4 regions of the Streptomyces sp. NRRL S-920 genome follow, and region 1 is predicted to be linked to each of the others. Evidence: riboswitches for the same ligand, from Rfam matches in the RefSeq annotation. Region 1 holds a riboswitch; each other region holds the start of a gene.
What was found. A riboswitch is a leader RNA that binds a small molecule or an ion and turns the genes downstream of it on or off. The one in region 1 is predicted to bind cobalamin.
Positions count from the first base shown of each region.

Region 2: it holds a riboswitch for cobalamin, as region 1 does, so the genes downstream of both, IG54_RS0129110 (cobalamin biosynthesis protein) here and IG54_RS0121740 (ABC transporter substrate-binding protein) in region 1, are expected to answer to the same signal.
Region 3: it holds a riboswitch for cobalamin, as region 1 does, so the genes downstream of both, IG54_RS38445 (CbtB domain-containing protein) here and IG54_RS0121740 (ABC transporter substrate-binding protein) in region 1, are expected to answer to the same signal.
Region 4: it holds a riboswitch for cobalamin, as region 1 does, so the genes downstream of both, IG54_RS0111330 (ribonucleoside-diphosphate reductase subunit alpha) here and IG54_RS0121740 (ABC transporter substrate-binding protein) in region 1, are expected to answer to the same signal.

Region 1 is NZ_JODF01000030.1:45,949-51,460, forward strand. Features, by position in the region: gene IG54_RS0121730 (AraC family transcriptional regulator) at 82-960, shown strand; gene IG54_RS38160 (VOC family protein) at 957-1,451, shown strand; cobalamin riboswitch at 1,480-1,665, shown strand; gene IG54_RS0121740 (ABC transporter substrate-binding protein) at 1,788-2,774, shown strand; gene IG54_RS0121745 (FecCD family ABC transporter permease) at 2,777-3,799, shown strand; gene IG54_RS0121750 (ABC transporter ATP-binding protein) at 3,847-4,647, shown strand; partial or broken gene IG54_RS43815 (metallophosphoesterase) at 4,752-5,512, shown strand, end outside.
Region 2 is NZ_JODF01000054.1:3,752-9,263, forward strand. Features, by position in the region: gene IG54_RS0129090 (alpha/beta hydrolase family protein) at 1-180, opposite strand, end outside; gene IG54_RS0129095 (class II aldolase/adducin family protein) at 276-962, opposite strand; gene IG54_RS0129100 (inorganic phosphate transporter) at 1,277-2,578, shown strand; gene IG54_RS0129105 (hypothetical protein) at 2,591-2,815, shown strand; cobalamin riboswitch at 2,972-3,109, shown strand; gene IG54_RS0129110 (cobalamin biosynthesis protein) at 3,219-4,172, shown strand; gene IG54_RS0129115 (cobyric acid synthase) at 4,169-5,512, shown strand, end outside.
Region 3 is NZ_JODF01000061.1:417-5,928, forward strand. Features, by position in the region: partial or broken gene IG54_RS38440 (hypothetical protein) at 1-261, shown strand, start outside; gene IG54_RS0130740 (HAD-IIA family hydrolase) at 466-1,245, shown strand; gene IG54_RS0130745 (hypothetical protein) at 1,385-1,894, shown strand; gene IG54_RS0130750 (class F sortase) at 1,911-2,576, shown strand; gene IG54_RS0130755 (CbtA family protein) at 2,557-3,339, opposite strand; gene IG54_RS38445 (CbtB domain-containing protein) at 3,363-3,584, opposite strand; cobalamin riboswitch at 3,617-3,740, opposite strand; gene IG54_RS0130765 (glycoside hydrolase family 6 protein) at 4,128-5,162, shown strand; gene IG54_RS0130770 (kelch motif-containing protein) at 5,220-5,512, opposite strand, start outside.
Region 4 is NZ_JODF01000012.1:25,028-30,539, reverse strand. Features, by position in the region: gene IG54_RS0111335 (ribonucleotide-diphosphate reductase subunit beta) at 1-269, opposite strand, end outside; gene IG54_RS0111330 (ribonucleoside-diphosphate reductase subunit alpha) at 269-2,665, opposite strand; cobalamin riboswitch at 2,793-2,933, opposite strand; gene IG54_RS0111325 (GNAT family N-acetyltransferase) at 2,977-3,477, opposite strand; gene mctP (monocarboxylate uptake permease MctP) at 3,569-5,197, opposite strand; gene IG54_RS0111315 (DUF3311 domain-containing protein) at 5,194-5,448, opposite strand.

The sequences.
Region 1 (5,512 bases):
GGGAGAGGGGGTAGCGGAGGGGGACGCCGGGCGCCGACTCCACCCCCGCGCAGTCGCATACGTACACGCATACTGGAAGACGTGGGCTCCTCCGAGTTCGTCCGAGCCGCCCCCCGCGTGGAGGGCATCGTCTCCGCGGTCGGCTACCGCACCGCGGGTCGGCCGCCTGCCCTGCACCGGGGCCTGCCCTCCCCCTATCTGACGGTGATCTTCTCGCTCGACGGCCCCATCGCCAGCGGCGGCACCCCCGCCCAGGCGACCGGCACGGACGCGGTCCGCACCGACATCGTCGTGGGCGGCCTGCACCAGAGCCCCGCGTACATCGCCCAGGCCGAGCACCAGGCGGGCATCCAGCTCGCCGTGCACCCGCTGGCCGCCCGTACCCTCCTCGGTCTGCCCGCGGCCGCGCTGACCGGGCAGCTCGTCACGGGCGGCACGGACGTGTTCGGCGCCCGCGCCGCCGAGGTGCGCGAAAGACTGTGCGAGCTGGACCGCTGGGAGGACCGCTTCGCCCTCCTCTCCGGCTACCTGCGTCGACGCGCCGCCACCGACCACGCCGCCACCGGCCGCGCCGGCTCCGTACGCCCCGAGGTCGCCGAGGCCTGGGCGTGGCTGGCCCGGCACCGCGGCGCGGGCACCCTCGGCGGCCTGTCCCGGCACGTGGCGCTCAGCGAGCGCCGCCTGACCGCGCTCTTCCGCGCCGAGACCGGACTGAGCCCCAAGCAGGCCGCACGCCTCATGCGCTTCCAGCACGCCAGGGCGGCGGTGGTCCGGGCCGTCGCGGCGGGCGGCCCGCCCGACCTCGCCCGGGTCGCCGCCGACACCGGCTACTACGACCACTCCCACCTCGTACGGGACTTCCAGCAGTACACGGAGACGAGCCCCACCAGGTGGCTGGCCGAGGAGTGCCGGAATATCCAAGCCGGGGTGCGCGGAGGAGGCGAAGAGTGGGAGACATGAACACCACACCCGACACCACACCCAGCACCACATCCGACACCACAGCGAAGCAGCGCCTCCAAGCAGAGCAGCAGCTCCACACCCCCGCTCCCGCCATCTGGCCGACCCTCCAGGCCCAGGACGCCCCCGCACTGATCGACTTCCTCGTCGACACCGTCGGCTTCCTGCGCACGGCCGTATACGAGGACGGCGGCCGTGTCGCCCACGCCCAGCTGGACTGGCCCGAGGGCGGCGGCATCATGCTCGGCTCCTACGACCCCGACGCGCCCGGCGAGACGTGCGGGAAGCCGGGCACCTCCGGCGCCTATGTCGTCACCGACCAGGTGGACTCCCTGTACGCCCGCCTCACCGGGGCCGGCGTGAGGATCGTCAGCGAGATCGAGGACAAGCCGTACGGCAGCCGCGAGTTCGGCATCGCGGACCCCGAGGGAAACCGCTGGTTCTTCGGCACCTACCGGGGCGACCCCAGGCCCGGCCCCGCCCGCTCGTGAAGGCACGGGCCGGCCTGGTGAAGGCGCGTGATAACTTGCGCAAGCCAGTCAAACCCATACCTGGGTCAGGGAATCCGGTGGAAATCCGGAACTGACGCGCAGCGGTGAGGGGGACGGGCGGGGCCACGGCCACTGGGTGTCCGCCGACACCTGGGAAGGCGCCCCGTCCGGCCGATCCCGAGTCCGAAGACCTGCTGGCGCCTCCGCCCGCACACCGGGCGGCGGAGGTTGTGCCGCAGACCAGGCTCCGCGTATGAGCCGTGAGACTCAAGGGATCACGTGTCCTCGAAAGCCCGTACAACCGCCCTGCGCTGTGCCGGAACGCTGACGGTCGCCATGCTCGCGCTCACCGCGTGCGGCGACGGTTCCGCGTCGAAGCCGTCGGGCAAGAGCGCCGACGGCTACCCGGTCACGGTCGCCTCCTGCGGCAAGGAGGCGAAGGTCGGGGCCCCGCCCCGGCGCGCGGTCTCGCTCGACCAGGGCTCCACGGAGATCCTGCTCTCCCTCGGCCTCGCCGACCGCATGGTCGGTACGGGTACCTGGACGGACCCGGTCCTGAAGAACCTGGAGAAGGACAACGCCAAGGTGGAGCGGCTCGCCGACCGCTACCCCTCCCTGGAGAAGGTCCTCGCCAAGGAACCGGACTTCGTCAGCGCCTCCTTCCTCTACACCGTCGGCAAGGGCGGCGTCGCCGACCGTACGAAGTTCACCGAACTCGGCGTGCCCGTCTACGTCTCGCCCACCGACTGCGCGGGCAAGGACAACGACGGCGGCGGCGACGGCAAGCGCGTCAAGACCCTCACCATGGACACCGTCTACGGCGAGGTGCGGGACCTGGCGAAGGTGTTCGACGTCGAGAAGCGCGGCGAGAGGCTCGTCGCCGACCTGAAGGGCCGCGTCACGAAGGCCACCAAGGACATCAAGGCCTCCGACACGACGCTCCTGTACTGGTTCGCCAACTCCGACGCCCCTTACATGGCGGGCTGCTGCGGCGCCCCCGGCATCATCACCCGCGAACTCGGCGCGAAGAACGTCTTCGACGACACCCGCGAGGAGTGGCCCCAGATCAACTGGGAGACCGTCGCCGACCGCGACCCCGACGTCCTCGTCATCGGCGACCTCACCCGCAAGTCGCAGTCCGCCGAGAGCGCCGCGGCGAAGATCAAGTTCCTGGAGTCCAACCCCGCGACCAAGAACCTGACCGCCGTACGGAAGAAGCGCTACGTACTCCTCAGCGGCCAGGCCATGAACCCCACGATCCGCACGGTCGACGGCATCGAGCAAGTGGCCGCCGGGCTGCGGAAGTTCGGGCTCGCCAAGTGAGCGTGGCCGCCCCCGCCCGACAGGCCCTCCTGTGGCTGGCGGCGTGCGCCGCGCTCCTGCTCTCCGTGGCGGTCGCCGTCACCATCGGCCCCGCCGACATCTCGGTCCCCGACGTGTTCTCGGCGCTCGCCGCGCACCTCGGCTGGGGCGAGGCACGGCTCACCCCCATCAGGGACGGCATCGTCTGGAACCTGCGGATGCCCCGCACCCTGCTCGCCGCGGTGTGCGGCGCGGGCCTCGCGGTCTGCGGCGCGGTCATGCAGTCGCTGCTCCGCAACCCCCTCGCCGACCCCTTCGTGCTCGGGGTGTCGTCCGGGGCGTCCACCGGGGCCGTCGCGGTCCTCGTCCTCGGCGTGGGCGGGGGAGCGCTCTCGGTCTCGGCGGGAGCGTTCGTCGGCGCGCTCCTCTCCTTCGCCCTCGTCCTGCTCCTGAGCCACACGCTCGGCGACACGACGGACCGGGTCGTGCTGTCGGGCGTGGCCGCGATGCAGCTCTTCTCCGCCCTGACCTCCTTCGTGATCCTCACGGCGGGCGACGCGGAGACCGCCAGGGGCGTCCTGTTCTGGCTGCTCGGCTCGCTCAGCGGCGCGGGCTGGACGGACGTATGGCTGTGCGCCGCGGTCCTCGCGGTGACGCTGGCCGTGTGCCTCGGCCACGCCCGTACGCTCGACGCGTTCGCCTTCGGCCAGGAAGCGGCGGCGACACTGGGCGTACGGGTCGCCCGCACCCGGCTCGTCCTGCTCTGCGTGACGGCACTGCTGACGGCGGCCCTGGTCAGCTCGGCGGGCGCCATCGGCTTCGTGGGCCTGGTCCTGCCCCACGCGGCCCGCGCCCTCGTCGGCTCCGGCCACACCCGCCTCCTCCCCGTCACGGCGCTGGCCGGGGCGGTCTTCCTGATCTGGGTGGACACCCTGGCCCGCACGGCCCTCGACCCGCAGGAGGTCCCGGTGGGAGTGGTGACCTCACTCATCGGCGTACCGGCGTTCGTGCTGGTGCTGTACCGGACGCGGAGGGGGACGACGTGACCGAGCGAGGGCCGCGTGTCCAGGGCGGACCGCCTGCCGAGGACGGCCTGCACGGCCCGCACGGCCCGCACGGTCTGCGTGCCGAGCGCGTCGCCCGTGCGGCCGGTGGGCGGCTCGTCGTCGACGGCGTCAGTCTCGCTCCGCCACCCGGCGCCACCGTAGGCCTCCTCGGCCCCAACGGCTCCGGCAAGTCCACGCTCCTGCGGCTGCTCGCGGGCGTCCTCGCCCCCGCCTCCGGGGTAGTCACCCTGGACGGCCGCCCGCTCCCCGACACCCCGCGCCGCGCGGTGGCACGCCGTATCGCGGTGGTCGACCAACACGCGTCCACACAAGTGGAGTTGACCGTACGAGACGTCGTACGCCTGGGCCGCGTCCCGCACCGCCGCGCATGGTCGGCCCCCACGTCCCACGACGAGCGCGCCGTCCGCGAGGCCCTGGAGCGCACCGGCCTCACCGGGCGCGCCACCCAGTCCTGGCACACGCTGTCCGGCGGCGAACGCCAACGCGTCCAGATAGCCCGCGCCCTGGCCCAGGAACCCCGCGAACTCCTCCTGGACGAGCCCACCAACCACCTGGACATCCAGCACCAGCTGGACCTGCTCTCCCTGGTCGCCGACCTCCCCGTCACCAGCGTCATCGCCCTGCACGACCTCAACCTGGCGGCGATGTTCTGCGACCACGTGCTGATCCTCAAGGAGGGCACGGCGTACGCGGCGGGCACACCGACGGAGGTGATCACGGAGGACCTGATCGCGGAGGTATACGGAGTACGGGCGCGGGTCACCCCCGGCGAGCCGACCCCCGACGGCCGCCCGCCGACCCCATCGGTGCGCTTCCTGCGGAGCTGACCGCGCGAACCGGTCCAGGGCTGGGCCACTGGCTCTTAACGACACACCTGCGGCGCTCTAGGTTCAGTTCAGCGCAAGATCACCGACCAAGGAGCCCCGCCCCGATGCAGACCCCGACATCCCTACCACCCCACCACCCCACAACGCCCGTCGCCGTGATCGCCCACCTGAGCGACACCCACATAGACACCGGCGCGGAGGACGCGGGCCGCAGCGCCGAGCGCACCCGCACGGTCATGCGGTACCTGAATGACCTCCCGTACGACCTGGACGCCGTGATCGTCACGGGCGATATAACCGACCACGCCGCCCCCTCGGCGTACGAGGAGGCCCGCAAGCTCCTCACATCCCGCCACCCGCTGCTGACCTGCCCCGGAAACCACGACGAGCGCGCCGCGTACCGCGAGCACCTGCTGGGCGAACCGCCGCGGACCGACCCGATCAACCAGTCGTACACCACAGACCACTTCACGGCTGGCCCTGTGCGACACCTCGGTCCCCGGCGAGGACCACGGCAGCCTGTCGGACGAAACCCTGACGTGGCTGTCCGACCTCCTGGCCGGCACCCGCCCCACCCAGCCCGTCCTGATCGCCTTCCACCACCCGCCCGTGCCCCTGCACACGCCGTACGTCGACGAGATCCGCCAGTTCGACGAGTCCCGCCTGGCCGCCCTGACGACCCGCCACCCCAACATCACGGCATTCCTGGCGGGTCACGCGCACACCCCCGCGGCGACGACGTTCGCGAACCGCCCGCTCCTGGTGGCCCCCGGCGTGGTCTCGACCCTGCGCCTCCCCTGGGAACCCCAGACCACCCCGACCCACCACATCCACCGCGACCTGCCCCCGGCGCTCGCTTTCCACG
Region 2 (5,512 bases), on a different contig from region 1:
AATCTGGCCGGCGGCCGTGGCGTGCACGGTAAGACGGGGCTCCGTCGGCAGCGGACGGCCCGCCGGGGCCTTGAGGGCGGCGTCGCTGGCGAACCGGCCCGCCGCGATCGCGGCTGCGGCTGTCCCCAGGGCTGCTGTGACTGCGGTGACGGCCGCTGCCGTCGCTTTGGCTGGGCGCACTGTCCCAGTGTCCGGGGCGTCCGGCCCTGGGGCCAGTGGGCGGTGCTCACGGAGTGACCCGACGGAGGGGCTCAAGGGGGCGGCTCAGGGGCGGCTCAAGGGGGCGGCTGCTGGCCGTAGCCCCTCAGCTTGCCCTCCGCTTCTCTCAGACGTTCGGGAGAGAGAAGCGTCGGAGTGCGGCCCGGCACGGACGAGGCCGTGAGCCACAGGCGGGACATCCATTCCAGTTGCGCCGTGCGGTCGTACGCCTGGGCCAGGGATGCTCCGTAGGTGACGGTTCCGTGGTTCTGGAGGAGGCACCCCGTGCGGCCGCGCAGGGCCTGGAGCATGTTCCGCGCCAGCTCCTCGGTGCCGTAGAGCGCGTAGGGGGCGACCCGGACCGGGCCGCCGAGGGCGCCCGTCATGTAGTGGACCCCCGGCAGCTCGGGGACCAGCATGGAGACGGCCGTGGCGTGCACCGCGTGGGTGTGGACGACGGCCCTCGCGTCGGTGGCGCGGTAGATCGCGAGGTGCATGGGCAGCTCGCTGGTGGGCGCGAGGTCGCCGAGGACCTGCCGCCCCGCGAGGTCGACGCCGACCGCCCTGTCGGGGTCGTCGGGCCGCAGCCGGTCGTAGGGAACCCCGCTCGGGGTGACGAGGACCGTGTCGCCGACCCGCACCGAGACATTGCCCGAGGTGCCGACGACCAGGCCGTCCGTCACCGTCCTGCGGGCCGTCTCCACCAGCTCGCGCCATGCCCGCCCGACGGCGTCCCGCTCCGCGCCCTGCCGCTGCTCAGTCATGGGGCGATCCTGCCAGCCGGGCGCGCGGCCCCGAAGCGGCGTGACAAGGATCTCTTCCGCGACGCCGGAAACCCCCCGGGAACCCCTCTGACCGGGGCGCGAGAAGGGTGCGCGAGAGGGTGGTGGAAGGCGACACTCCGCCCGGATTCGTGGCCTGGCCGCGCCACTCCGTACGATCGTGATCAGTCACCTGATGGCAACGGAGCGGCGGCGCTCCACTTTGGGTCACCGCGCCGCCCGACCCAGTTCACTTTCCGTTCACCCAGGTTGCCTACGTTCCACATGCCACTGACGTCCAACAGAAGCCTGGGTAAATGGAACACATCACGCTTCTCCTCGGGATCGTGATCGTCACCGCTCTCGTGTTCGATTTCACGAACGGTTTCCACGACACTGCCAACGCGATGGCGACGACCATCTCGACCGGCGCTCTCAAGCCCAAGACGGCGGTGGCCATGTCCGCCGTGCTGAACCTCGTCGGAGCCTTCCTCTCCGTCGAAGTCGCCAAGACGATCTCAGGCGGGATCGTCAACGAGGACGGCCTCAAGACCGAGGTCATCTTCGCCGCGCTCGTCGGCGCGATCCTCTGGAATCTGCTGACCTGGCTGGTGGGCCTGCCCTCCAGCTCCTCCCACGCCCTCTTCGGCGGCCTCATCGGCGCCGCGGTCATGTCGATGGGCTGGTCGTCGATCAACGGCGGCACCGTCGTCACCAAGGTGCTGATCCCGGCCCTCGCCGCGCCGCTCGTGGCGGGTCTCGCCGCGACGCTGGCGACGCGACTGACGTACCGCATCGGCCGCAACACCGACACCAGGGCGACCGCCAAGGGCTACCGCGCGGGCCAGATCGCCTCCGCGGGCCTCGTCTCGCTGGCGCACGGCACGAACGACGCGCAGAAGACCATGGGCATCATCACGCTCGCGCTGGTCACCGGCGGTGTCCTGAACCCCGGCGCGAACCCCCCGATGTGGGTCATCGTCTCGGCCGGTGTGGCCATCGCCCTCGGCACCTACCTCGGCGGCTGGCGCATCATCCGCACCATGGGCAAGGGCCTCACCGACCTCCAGCCGCAGCAGGGCTTCGCCGCCCAGACCAGCGCCGCGACGGTCATCCTGGCCTCCTCGCACCTGGGCTTCTCGCTCTCCACCACGCAGTCCTGCTCCGGTGCCGTGATGGGCGCGGGCCTCGGCCGCAAGGGCGGCGTGGTCCGCTGGTCGACCGCGACCCGGATGTTCGTCGCGTGGGGTCTGACCCTGCCGGCCGCCGGTCTGGTCGGCGCGGGCGCCGAGTTCCTCACCAAGCAGGGCCCCTGGGGCATCGCGGTCACCGCGGCACTCCTGATCGCCGGCTCGGCCGTCATCTGGGCGCTCTCGCGGCGCAACTCCGTGGACCACACCAACGTCACCGACGACGAGATCCGCCACGGCCACGACACCGCGGGCGCCGAGCCCCTGGGCGTCGTGACCACCGCGATCGCCGCCGTCCAGCCGCCCCCGGCCGGCCCGCTGGCCGCCGTCGGGGCCCCCTCCGACGAACCGGTCAAGGCCACCATCGCGGCCCCGACCTCGACCACGACCGGCGCCATGGCGGACCCCGCCCGGCCCGCGACGGTGTAAGGACACATCAGCATGAACATCGACTGGGCAGCTCTCGGCTCCGTCTTCGGAGTCAGCCTCGCCGTGACGGTGGCTCTCGTGGGCCTGTTCACCCTCGGCATCATCGGTCTCTCCAAGCAGGAGACGGCGTCCGCGTCGGGCGGCGGCTCCGCGGCCATGGCGCGCACCGGCGCGTACGCCTGCTTCGCGCTGTGCGCGGCGGCCGTGGCGTACGGGATCTATCTGATCGTCGCCTGACGGCAGCGGTCCCCGGTGGGGGTGCGGGACGTGTACGCGTCCCGCACCCCCACCGTCGTATGCGGGACCTCGCTGTGAAGCACCGCTGTGAAGCACCGCTGTGGGGCTCCGCACACTCTCCCGCCGCAGGTCAACAGCGAGTTGACGGGCGTTCGCGGGGCGTGGTGGACTGCCGGGGCCAACTACGGCGGCAGAAGAGGAAGCCGGTGCGAATCCGGCGCGGTCCCGCCACTGTCACCGGGAAGCCACGACGCTCCCCGGAAGCCAGGAACTCTCGCCGCCGATCACGTCGAACCAGGGCGCGGACACCCTGAGTGAGGACATATCGCCATGCGCGGCCGCCCGTTGCCGGACCAGTTCCCGAGCGCCAGCTCCCTTCTCCGTACGACGACGGGCTGAGCCCATGAGTGCCGATCGCGACTTCGCGTACGGCGCCGCCGCCGGCCTCCTCGGCGACCTGCTGCTCGGCGATCCCCGCCGGGGCCATCCGGTCGCCGCGTTCGGTCGTACGGCGGCCGCCGTCGAGCGGGCGCTGTGGCGGGACCACCGCGGGTGGGGCGCGCTGCACGCCGTGGTCTGTGCCGGGGGCGCGGCGGGTGCCGCCACCCTCGCCGCTCGTCTTGTACGCCGTTCCCCCGCCGCGTCCGTCGCGCTGACCGCGGCCGCGACCTGGGCCGTGGTCGGCGGTACCTCGCTGGGCCGGGAGGCGCGGGCCATCGGCGGGGCGCTGGCCGCCGGTGACGTGGAGGTGGCGCGGGAGCGGCTGCCCCATCTGTGCGGGCGGGATCCGCAGGCGCTGGACTCCGACGGGATCGCGCGTGCCGTCGTCGAGTCCGTCGCCGAGAACACCTCCGACGCGGTGGTCGGCGCGCTGGTGTGGGGTGCCGTCGGCGGGGTGCCGGGGCTCGTCGCGTTCCGCGCCGTGAACACCCTCGACGCCATGGTCGGCCACAAGTCGCCCAAGTACCGCCGCTACGGCTGGGCCTCCGCCCGGCTCGACGACGTCCTCGGGTGGCCGGGGGCCCGGCTCACGGCCGCCCTGGCCGCTCTCGCGGGGGACGCGCCCGCCGGGGCCGTGCGGGCGTGGCGGGCCGATGCCGCGAAGCATCCGAGCCCCAACGCCGGGCCCGTCGAGGCGGCCTTCGCCGGGGCGCTGGGCGTACGGCTGGGCGGGACCCTGTCGTACGCGGGGCGCGTCGAGCACCGGCCCGTGCTGAACGCGGACGGCCGGGACGTCGGCGTCGAGGACATCGAGCGGGCCGTGAAGCTGTCGCGGCGGGTCGGCTGGCTGGCGCTGGGAGTCGCGGTGGCGGCCCGCCGGGCACTGCGGTCGACGAAGTCGAGGAGAGACATATGAGTGGTGGGCTGCTCGTCGCGGGGACCACCTCCGACGCGGGCAAGAGCGTCGTCACCGCCGGGATCTGCCGGTGGCTGACCCGCAAGGGCGTGTCCGTCGCGCCGTTCAAGGCACAGAACATGTCGCTCAACTCCTTCGTCACCCGCGAGGGAGCGGAGATCGGGCGGGCGCAGGCCATGCAGGCGCAGGCCGCCCGCGTCGAGCCGAGCGCGCTGATGAACCCCGTACTGCTCAAGCCGGGCAGCGACCGCTCCAGCCAGGTCGTGCTGATGGGCAAGCCGGTGGGCGAGATGAGCGCGCGCGGCTACCACGGGGGGCGGCAGGCCGCGCTGCTCGACACCGTCGTGGGATGCCTCGAGGAGTTGCGGGGCAGCTATGACGCCGTGATCTGTGAAGGGGCGGGCAGTCCCGCCGAGATCAATCTGCGGCGCACGGACATCGTGAACATGGGCATCGCGCGAGCCGCCCGCTTCCCCGTCCTGGTGGTCGGTGACATCGACCGCGGCGGGGTGTTCGCCTCCTTCTTCGGGACGACGGCGCTGCTGAGCGCGGCCGACCAGGAGCTGGTGGCGGGGTATCTCGTCAACAAGTTCCGGGGCGATGTCTCCCTCCTCGAACCCGGCCTCGACATGCTGCACGGCCTCACCGGGCGGCGCACGTTCGGTGTGCTGCCGTTCCGGCACGGGCTCGGCATCGACGAGGAGGACGGCCTGCGGGTCTCCCTGCGCGGCGCCGTACGGGAGTCCGCGGTGGCGCCCCCGGTCGGCGAGGACGTGCTGCGGGTCGCGGTGTGCGCGGTGCCGCTGATGTCCAACTTCACGGACGTGGACGCGCTGGCCGCGGAGCCGGGTGTCGTCGTGCGGTTCGTGGACCGGGCCGAGGAGCTGGTCGACGCCGACCTCGTGGTCGTACCGGGAACACGCGGCACCGTGCGGGCCCTTGAGTGGCTGCACGAGCGCGGTCTCGCGGACGCCCTCGCGCGCCGCGCCGCCGAGGGGCGGCCGGTGCTCGGGATCTGCGGCGGCTTCCAGGCCCTCGGCGAGCACATCGAGGACGAGGTCGAGTCGCGGGCGGGCTCGGTGGACGGCCTCGGGCTGCTGCCGGTGCGGGTGCGGTTCGCCCGCGAGAAGACGCTGGCGAGACCGGTGGGCGAGGCCCTCGGCGAGCCGGTCGAGGGGTACGAGATCCATCATGGCGTCGCCGACGTCACGGGTGGGGAGCCTTTCCTCGACGGCTGCCGGGTCGGCGAGGTGTGGGGCACGCACTGGCACGGGTCGCTGGAGAGCGACGCGTTCCGGCGCCGGTTCCTCACCGAGGTGGCGCGCGCGGCCGGGCGCCGC
Region 3 (5,512 bases), on a different contig from region 1:
ACCCGCGTCGTGGCGTCCGCCGCGCTCGTGCAGCGCAGGGATGACGACGGCGAGTGGGTCGGCGATTCCAACGACTACGCCTTCGCCATCGCGCCCCACGCCCCCGAGAGGCCGCCCGGCACCGGCCGGCCCGAGCCGATCGAACAACTGGCGCAGACGGGCGGGGCCACCCTGCTCGGCCTGGGGGCCGTCGCCGGTAGCCTCCTCGTCGGCGGCGCAGCCCTCCTGACCCGCTACCGGCGTCTCCGCGCCGGCCGTTGACCCGCCTCGCCCCGGTCCTCGCCCCCGGCCGCCGAACCCGGACGTCTCCGAGAACCCGCGGACGTACGGGGAGGACTGGAAGTCCGCGACGGGCAGCCGACGGACCGATGGGGTCAAGATCACGGCTTCCTGTTTAGGGTGGGGGCGTCGGCACAGCGCTGTCCCGGCGCCCCAGCCAACCCGTTCACCGCAGGAGTGCACCCCATGGCAGAGCGCAAGCCCATCGAATCGTGGCTCACCGACATGGACGGCGTGCTGATCCACGAGGGCGTCCCGATCCCCGGTGCCGACGCGTTCATCAAGAAGCTGCGCGATTCCGGCAACCCCTTCCTGGTGCTCACCAACAACTCCATCTACACCGCGCGCGACCTCCAGGCCCGGCTGACCCGCATGGGCCTCGAAGTGCCCGTCGAGAACATCTGGACCTCCGCGCTCGCCACTGCCAAGTTCCTCGACGACCAGCGGCCCGGCGGCACGGCGTACGTCATCGGCGAGGCGGGCCTGACCACGGCCCTGCACGACATCGGATACGTCCTCACCGACCACGACCCGGACTACGTGGTCCTCGGCGAGACCCGTACGTACTCCTTCGAGGCCATGACCAAGGCCGTACGCCTCATCAACGGCGGCGCCCGCTTCATCTGCACCAACCCCGACGAGACCGGGCCCTCCACCGAGGGGCCGCTGCCCGCCACGGGAGCCGTCGCCGCCCTGATCACCAAGGCGACCGGCAAGAACCCCTACTTCGCCGGGAAGCCGAACCCTCTGATGATGCGGACGGGGCTGAACGCGATCGGGGCGCATTCGGAGACGAGCGCGATGATCGGCGACCGCATGGACACGGATGTCCTCGCCGGACTGGAGGCGGGGATGGAGACATTCCTGGTGCTCACGGGGCTCACGACCCGGCGGGACATCGACAAGTACCCGTTCCGCCCCTCCACCGTCGTGGACTCCATCGCCGACCTGGTGGACCGGGTCTAGGGCCTGTCCGGCGGATCATGCCGCGGGCCGCGGGGTCTGGCACGCCGATCTGCGGCGTTGTCGTCGGTTGTCAACGCTCCGCGTTGCCGCCCTCCTGTTCACGATGCGTATATGTTCCCTTGCTCTTCGTGGAGGTGCGGTGGCCCTCGTGCTGGCCGTCGCCGTACCCGTCGGGGGTGCGCGGGCCCATGAGGACGGGGCCGTGCGGGCCACCGTCACCCCGGGCGGCGCCGCGGCCGGGGCCACCGTGGAAGTGAGCGTCTCCGGGTGCGAGGGCACCACCGGGTCGGCCGGGGCGGGAGCCTTCGAGGGGGACGCCCAGCTCACCGCGGGTGGCGGCGGCAAGGACGCGCTGCACGGCAAGGCCAAGATCCGTGGCGGGGTCTCCGGGTCGTACGACGTCACCGTGGTCTGCGACGGCCACCCCCACCAGCGCGCCGGCACGGTCCGCGTGGTCCAGCGCAACCCGGAGCCGGTCGCACCGGTACGGGCAGGAGGCGGCGGCACCGCGCAGTTCACCTCGGTCGCGTCCGCGGGTGCCGACGAGGCGGGCCCCGGCACCCGGCACGCCGTGACCGGCCTGGTCCTCGCCGGGGTCGCGGCGGTCGCCGTCGCGGTCCGCAGCGTCCGCCGGCGCCGCTCCGAGTGACGGGCGCGGCGAGACGGTGTCCGACGGCGCACGCCCGACCGGGTCAGGGCGTCTGCTGACCGGCATCGCCTGGGTGGCCCTCCTGACGGGTCTCGGGCTGTGGGGCACCGAGACCGCGGAGCTGCGCGGCGGCATATCCGCGCCCGCGACCGGCGACGCGGCGGCGGTCGGCCGCCACCCCGGCGTCGAACTGCCGCCCGCGCACGAGCCGTTGCCCGCCGCGCGACCGCACCGCGTCGACGTGCCGTCCCTGGAGGTCAGGGCCCCCGTGGCGGCCCGCGGCCTGGACGCCGGGGGCGCGATCGACCCACCGCCGTACGCGCAGCCGGACACCGTCGGCTGGTACGGCGGCGGCACCCGCCCCGGAGCCCCGGGCGCGGCCCTCTTCGTCGGCCACGTCGACACGGAGACGAAACCCGCGGTCTTCTACGACCTCAGCGCGATGCGCCCCGGCGAGCGGATCGACGTGAGCCGCGACGACGGCACGGTCGCGCAGTTCACGGTCGACGACGTCCAGGTCGTCACCCGCGACCGCTTCGACGCGAAGAAGGCGTACGGCCCCCACGAGGAGGGCCGCGCCGAACTGCGCCTCATCACCTGCGGCGGCACCTTCGACAGGGCCGCCCGCGCCTACACGGCCAACGTGATCGTCTCGGCGTACCTCACGGGAGTGCGGCGGTAGAGGCCGGCGCCGTGGTGCGGGCCTCGGCCCTCGGGCCGAGCGCGGCGCGCAGGCCCAGCGCGCCGAAGACCGCCGCGAACACCGCCCACAGCAGCGCGTGCGAACCGAGCGACAGCATGCGGAAGTTCCACAGCAGCGTCGCGTCCACCGGGACCGGGTCCGGGTTGTCGGGGAGCAGGAACAGTGCCGCGAGGACGACGACCGCGGTGAGGGCCACCGCGAGGTGCCGCACCGGTTCGGGGCGCGCGGCCAGACGCACGTACACCTGGCGTACGAGGAACATGCCGAGGACGCCGATGACGACGGCGGCGAGCCACAGCGCCTGGCGGTCGCCGACGGTGCCCGCGTCGCCGACGCCCGGCGGGTTCGCCGGATAGCGCAGGCCGGGCAGGAGGGAGACGGCGAGGAAGGCCGCGGCGGAGAAGGCCAGCGCGCGCGGCCACGGCGTCGCCCGCGGATCGCGGCGGTGCACCGCCGCGTACGCGACGGCGAACAGGACGCCGAGGGCGAGCCCCGCGACGACCGCGGCCACCACCAGGCCGCTGTGCTGCGTGGAGCGGCTGAACAGCTCCTCGTGGTGCTGGGCGGCCAGCGGCGCGCCGTGCGCGTGCTCCTCGGCGGCCGAGCGCTTCTCCTCGGCGCGGATCGCGCGGTCCATCAGGGGCTCGGCGAGCAGCAGGGAGAAGAGGCCGGCCGCGAGGCCCGCCGCTCCTCCCGCCACCAGACCGCGTCCGAGCAGGGGGAGTACGGGGGATGAGTGCATGGTGCTGATGTCCGTCCGCCCGGTCAGTGGCACGGGGCGCCGAAGAGGTGCCGGCCGTCGTGTGCGAACTCGTGGAGGTAGTCGCCGGTGGCCGAGATCAGCGTGCCGTTGTCGAGGAACACGGCGTACAGCGCGACGAGCGCGAGGATCGCGGCGGCGGACGCGATCAGCCAGTCGCGGGTCTGGGTCACGGCGGCCTGGCTCGCCGTGGTGTCGGTGTGCGGAGCTGCGGAGTGCAGGGACATACCGGTGGGCCTCCTTCTGGGGTTTCCACGCCCCATGGCAGGAGGACGACGGTTCAGTTCCTGACTTCCGCGCACGCCGGTCGCGTACGGGTCACAGTGGCGGGACCGCCCCGGATTCGCACCGGGTTCCTGTCAACCGTCGCCTCGATGTATGGACTTGTCGTCCCGGAGAGTCCCAGCACGTCAGGGGGGCTGTCAACACCCCTCGGCGGCCCCACGGTACGGGCCCGGCCCGCTGCGTCCCACTCGGTGGCCCGGCTCGGCGCATCCGGCCCGGTCGGCGGCCCGCTCCCCCCGAAGCCGCCGATCGGGCCGGTTCCTCGACCGCGTGCGCACGAGCTGCGGGAGGAACCCGGCGCCGACGCGGGAGGTTCACAGGCCATCCCGCGCGTAGGGGGAATGGCTGCGAAGGCCGGGGGCTTGGGCCGTACAACAGACTCTAGGACGAATGAGCGTCCCCAGGAAGACGTGGTCCGGCCTCGCCGAAACGTCCTGGGCGTATGTCAGGATTGATATCCGGACAGTGCACCCAAGGGGGAGTGGATGTACCGCAAAGGCACCGGCCGCGGGCATGGTTTCGCGGTCAGGGGGGCGAGGACGGGAGTGGCGCTCGCGGGGGCCGCGCTGCTCCTTTCCGGGTGCTCCTCCTCCGGTGGTGACACGGAGGACGGCGCATCGGGTCAGCCGGTGAAGCAGCAGCCCAAGGACCGGAACCCGTACTGGGTCAACCCGGAGGGGAACGCGGCCAAACAGGTCGCCGCCTATGAGAAGGACGGCAGGAAGGACGACGCCGAGCTGATCCGGAAGATCGCGGAGCAGCCGGTCCCCGAGTGGATCGTCCCGGAGAACGCGGAGGACCAGGCGCGCGGTTTCACCCAGGCCGCGCAGAAGGCCGACCGTGACGCCCTGTTGGTCCTCTACAACATCCCGCACCGCGACTGCGGCCAGTACTCGGGCGGCGGCGCGGCCGACGGCAACGCGTACCGGGCGTTCGTCGACCAGGTCGCCAAGGGCATCGGCGACCGCCGCACCACGGTGATCCTGGAGCCGGACGCGGTGCTCCACATGGTGGACAACTGCACGCCCGAACAGTTCCACGAGGAGCGGTACGACCTGCTCAAGGGCGCCATCGAGAAGCTCAAGTCCCTGAAGAACACCAAGGTGTACCTGGACGCGGGCAACGCGGGCTGGCAGAACCCCGACTCGCTCTGGGAGCCCCTGAAGCGCTCCGGCGTCGAGCAGGCCGACGGCTTCTCGGTGAACGTCTCGAACTTCCAGACCACCGAGGCCAGTACGGAGTTCGGCAAGAAGCTCTCGGCGAAGATCGGCAACAAGCCGTTCGTCATCGACACCGGGCGCAACGGCAACGGCGCGTACACCAAGGGCAAGGACCCCTGGTGCAACCCGCCGGGCCGGGCGCTCGGCGAGACGCCCACGACCAGGACGGACGATCCGCTGGTCGACGCGTATCTCTGGGTCAAGCGCCCGGGCGAGTCCGACGGCACGTGCCGGGGCGGCCCGAAGGCCGGCGAGTGGTGGCCCGAGTACGCGTTGGGCCTCGCCAAGAACGCGGGCTAGCCGGACGAGCCGGGGACGCCCCTTACGGGGCTGTCCCTACGGCTTACGGGGCTGTCCTTACGGCACGTGGACCCAGCGGGCCTCGCTGGGGGTGCCCTGGTCGTCCGTGACGAAGAGCATGTACCACCCCGACTCGACCAGGCTCCGGTTCTTCGGGACCGTCACGGTGACGGAACCCTTCTCCTTCTTCAGGTCGAGCGCGATCGACGTCTGGTCGATGTCCGTGACGTGCGTGGACGCGCTCGGCCGGATGAGGCGGGCCGCCTTGATGGCCGAGGAGTGCTTGGTCGGGAAGGTCCCCGACTCGCCCCGCTCGATGGTCTTCGGGCCCTTGCCGAGCGCCGGCCGCG
Region 4 (5,512 bases), on a different contig from region 1:
TGCTTGTAGAGCGTCAGCACGAGGTTGTTGGAGACGATCGAGTCGCCGGTCGCGAAGAACGCGACGAGGCGGCCGATCAGGTGCTGCTCCTCGGGCGTCATCTTCGCGAGATCGGCCACGTCCGAGTGCAGGTCGACCTCCTCCACCGTCCAGGTGTTCTTGATCGCGTCCCGGTAGCGCTCGTAGAAATCCGGGTAGCGCATCGGGCGCAGGGTCAGCTCGAAGCCCGGGTCGAGGAGGTTCTTCTCGGAGTTGGTGGTGGTGCTCATTACTGGCAGGCCTCGCAGGACTCGGGGTTTTCCAGGGAGCAGGCGACGGCTTCCTCGGCCGTGACCTGCGCGGGGACGGGGGCGGCGGTGGCGGCGTTGGAGCCCGCCGCGCGGGCGATGCGGGTGGCGGGGCGCGAGCGCAGGTAGTACGTGGTCTTCAGGCCCCGCTGCCAGGCGTACGCGTACATCGAGGAGAGCTTGCCGATGGTCGGCGTCTCCAGGAACAGGTTGAGCGACTGCGCCTGGTCGAGGAACGGGGTGCGCGCGGCGGCCATGTCGATCAGACCGCGCTGCGGGATCTCCCACGCCGTGCGGTACAGCGCGCGGACGTCCTCGGGGATCCAGCCGAAGCCCTGCACCGAGCCGTTGGCCTCGCGCAGCGCCTCGCGGGTCTGCGCGTCCCAGACGCCGAGCCGCTTCAGCTCCTCCACGAGGTAGGCGTTGACCTGGAGGAACTCACCGCTGAGCGTCTCGCGCTTGAAGAGGTTGGAGACCTGCGGCTCGATGCACTCGTAGACACCCGCGATGGACGCGATGGTGGCGGTCGGCGCGATGGCCAGCAGCAGGGAGTTGCGCATGCCGGTCCGGGCGATGCGCTCCCGCAGCGCCGCCCACCGCTCCGGCCAGGCCGGCTCCACGTCGTAGTGGTCGGGGTGCAGCACACCGCGCGCGGTCCGGGTCTTGTCCCAGGCGGGCAGCGGGCCCTCGCGCTCGGCGAGGTCGGCGGACGCCTCGTACGCGGCGAGCATGATCCGCTCGGCGATGCGGGTGGACAGGGCGCGCGCCTCGGGGGAGTCGAAGGGCAGCCGCAGCTGGAAGAAGACGTCCTGGAGACCCATCGCGCCGAGGCCCACCGGGCGCCACTTGGCGTTGGACCGCCCGGCCTGCTCGGTCGGGTAGAAGTTGATGTCGACGACACGGTCGAGGAAGGTGACGGCCGTCCGGACGGTCTCGTCGAGCCGGTCCCAGGCGAGGTCGCCGTCCTCCACGAACGCGCCGAGGTTCACCGAGCCGAGGTTGCAGACCGCCGTCTCGCCGTCGTCCGTCACCTCGAGGATCTCGGTGCAGAGGTTGGAGGAGTGCACGGTGTGGCCGGGCTCCGCCGTCTGGTTGGCGGTGCGGTTGGCGGCGTCCTTGAACGTCATCCAGCCGTTGCCGGTCTGCGCGAGGGTACGCATCATGCGGCCGTACAGATCGCGGGCCGGGATCGTCTTCTTCGCCAGCCCGGCGGCCTCGGCCCCGCGGTAGGCGGCGTCGAACTCCTCGCCCCACAGGTCCACCAGCTCGGGCACGTCGGCCGGGGAGAACAGCGACCAGTCCTGGTCGGCGGCGACCCGGCGCATGAACTCGTCCGGGATCCAGTGCGCGAGGTTGAGATTGTGCGTGCGACGCGCCTCCTCACCGGTGTTGTCGCGCAGCTCCAGGAACTCCTCGATGTCGGAGTGCCAGGTCTCCAGGTAGACCGCGGCGGCGCCCTTGCGCCGGCCGCCCTGGTTCACGGCGGCGACCGAGGCGTCGAGGGTCTTGAGGAACGGCACGATGCCGTTCGAGTGCCCGTTCGTGCCGCGGATCAGCGAACCCCGGGAACGGATACGGGAGTACGAGAGTCCGATGCCGCCCGCGTGCTTGGAGAGCCGCGCGACCTGGTGGTAGCGGTCGTAGATCGAGTCCAGCTCGTCCAGCGGGGAGTCGAGGAGGTAGCAGGAGGACATCTGCGGGTGGCGGGTGCCGGAGTTGAAGAGCGTCGGCGAGGACGGCAGGTAGTCCAGGCGGCTCATCAGGCCGTACAGCGCGGCGACCTCGTCCACGGCGGCGGCGCCGTCGTCCTTGGCCAGGCCGCTCGCGACGCGCAGCATGAAGTGCTGCGGGGTCTCGATGACCTGCCGGGTGATCGGGTGGCGCAGCAGATAGCGGCTGTGCAGGGTGCGCAGGCCGAAGTACTCGAAGCGGAAGTCGGCGCCATCGGCGAGCGCGGCGTCCACCAGCGCGTCGAGCCGGGCCGCGTGCTCGGTCACGAAGGACGCCGTGCGGTCGGCGATCAGGCCCTCGCGGTGGCCGACCGCCACGGATTCGGTGAAGGAGCGCACGCCCTGCGTCGCCGCCTCCTCGCGGATGCCGATCGACAGGAGCCGGGCCGCCAGCTTGGAGTACGCCGGGTCGTCGGAGATGAGCCCCGCGGCCGCCTCGGTCGCCAGCTCCCGCAGCTCCGACGCGTCGGCCCTGGCCGAGCGGCCGCGCAGCGCGGCGGCGGCGACCCGGCCGGGGTCGGCGTCGGGAAGGTCGACGGTGAGTTCGGTCAGGGTGCGCAGCAGCGCGGCCCCTGGGCCGTCGGTTCCTTCGCCACCCTCGGCGGTCGGCTTGGTCGCTGACGCGGGTTCGGCAGGCGCGATGGTCACGTGGGGCACTCCCTCGCTCGGCTCTGGGCCAGGGGAGGGGAGGGCACACGGGCGCACCCGGACAGGGCGGCGTACCGCGTCCACCGGCCCACTCCACGAGGCCCGGACGGTCGGCACCCGGGCCGGACGGCACGGGCGCACTGTCGGCAGGTCCTCGGACTCCGCGTACGCCAAACGCGTACACATGCACCGTTGCGGGACAGTTCCGGACTTGCACCGGATTCCCCTGCGGCGACAGCGAGCACGAGCATACATCTTGTGCCGGGTTCCCGAGGCGGGCCCACATCTTGTGTCGGTTCGGAGCGGCGGGCCTAGAGTGTCAACGCGTACGTCAGGAGCGGCACCGTCTCGATCGGCCGCCAGTCGCGCTCCGGGGTGCGGACGAAGCCGAGGCGCTCGTACAGCCGGTGGGCGGCGTGCATCGACGTCTGCGTGGACAGGACGAGCGCGGTGCGGCCCGCTTCCTCGGCGCGCCGCACGCACTCCCGTACGAGTGTCTCTCCGGTGCCCCGGCCGCGGGCCGCGGGGGAGACGGCCAGCATGCGGATCTCCGCCTCGCCGTCGCGAGTGATGTCGGCCATCGGGCCGCCGGCCGGGACGTAGGTGACGCAGCCGAGTATCTCGTCGCCCGCCTCGGCCACCAGGACCTCGGCCGTCGCCGCGCGCCCCGCCACGTCGCGCAGCACCGCGAGATAGGGGTCGTCCTCCCCGAAGTCCAGGTGTCCGCCGTCGAGATAGGCCTGTGCGGTGAGGTCGCCGAGCGTCTCGTACTCCTCGGGGCGCGCCGATCTGATCGTGAGCGTGAAGTCCATGGGGCGCAGTGTGCAACACGGGGACGGCGAAGGGCCGCCGGTTTTTCCGGCGGCCCTCCGTGGTGGTCGCGATATCGGGGTGGGGCGGGACTCAGTGCCCGGCGCCCGCCGTCGCCTTCGGCAGTTCCTGGACGACGCCCGGGTCGCCCGCGTCGGCGGTGTAGTCCCCGGGGGAGGTCTCGTCGATGCCTTCCGGGGCCTTCAGCGCCTTCAGGACGAAGGTGAGGACCACGGTCACGATCACGTTCAGGACGAACGCGGTGAGGCCGATGTAACCGATCTCGCCGATGCCCGGGATCGTGTCGGACGAGCCGCCGAAGTGCTTCTGGGTCGGCGAGGCGACGCCGTACGCGGCCAGCGTGCCGTAGACCATGCCGACCGCCCAGCCCGCGAGCAGCGCCCAGCGGTGGAACCAGCGCGTGAACAGGCCGCCGACCAGCGCGGGCATGGTCTGGAGGATCCAGATGCCGCCCAGGAGCTGGAAGTTGATCGCGACGGTTTTGTCCATGGTGAGGACGAAGGCGAGCGCGCCGACCTTCACCATGAGCGAGACCAGCTTGGAGACCTTGGTCTCCTGCGCGGGCGTCGCGTCGGGCTTGATGAAGTCCTTGTAGATGTTGCGGGTGAAGAGGTTCGCGGCCGCGATCGACATGATGGCCGCCGGGACCAGCGCGCCGATGCCGATGGCCGCGAAGGCCACGCCCGTGAACCAGTCGGGGAACATGTTCTCGAACAGCTGCGGGATCGCCAGCTGGCCGTTGTCGACCTTGATCCCCGCCGCGATCGCCATGAAGCCGAGCAGCGCGAGCAGGCCGAGCATCAGCGAGTACAGCGGCAGGATCGTGGTGTTGCGGCGGATCACGTCGCGGCTCTTGGAGGAGAGCGTCGCCGTGATCGAGTGCGGGTACATGAACAGCGCGAGGGCCGAGCCGAGCGCGAGCGTCGCGTACGTCCACTGCCCGGCCTCGGCGGGCACGAGCGCGCCGCGCGGCTTGTCGGTCGCGGGGTTGGTCTGCGCGAAGGCGTCACCGGCCTTGGCGAAGATGTCGTCGAAGCCGCCCAGCTTGATCGGGATGTAGATGATCGCGACGACGATGACGAGATAGATCAGCCCGTCCTTCACGAACGCGATCAGCGCGGGCGCGCGCAGCCCCGACGAGTAGGTGTACGCGGCGAGCACCGCGAACGCGATCAAAAGCGGCAGGTCCTTGATGAACCAGTTGGTGTCCGGGCCGCCGCCGACGCCCATGACGTCGAGGACCGCCTGGATGCCCACCAGTTGGAGCGCGATGTAGGGCATCGTGGCGAGGATGCCGGTGACCGCGACGGCCAGGGAGAGCCCCTTCGAGCCGAAGCGCCCGCGCACGAAGTCGGAGGTCGTCACATAGCCGTGCTTGTGCGAGACCGACCACAGGCGCGGCAGGAAGGTGAAGATCAGCGGATAGACGAGGATCGTGTACGGCACGGCGAAGAACCCGGCCGCGCCCGCCGCGTAGATCGCCGCGGGGACGGCCACGAAGGTGTACGCGGTGTACAGGTCGCCGCCGAGCAGGAACCACGTGACCCAGGTGCCGAACGACCGTCCGCCGAGGCCCCATTCGTCCAGGCTCTGGTCGTTCTCGGCCTTGCGCCAGCGGGCGGCGAGGAAGCCCATGACGGTGACCGCGATGAAGAAGAAGATGAAGACGGCGAGCGCGACGCCGTTGACTCCGCCGTTCATGACCGCGCACCTTCCTTGCGGGCGCGCTGGTCACGCTGCCACAGCTTGTACGCGATCATCGTGAGCACGGTGGAGAGCAGCACCCAGAGCATCTGGTACCAGTAGAAGAACGGTATGCCCATGAAGGCCGGTTCGACCTTCGCGTACGAACCCACCCAGAGCATGGCCACGAAGGGTGCGACAAGGCAGGCCGCGATGACCACCCGGACCGGTGTGACCACCGGTCTGTTCACTTCAGGCGCATCTGACATATCGCGGCTCCGTTCCCTCGCTTATCCCATGCTTAACGTGCGGGAAATCTAGGCGAGAGTCTTG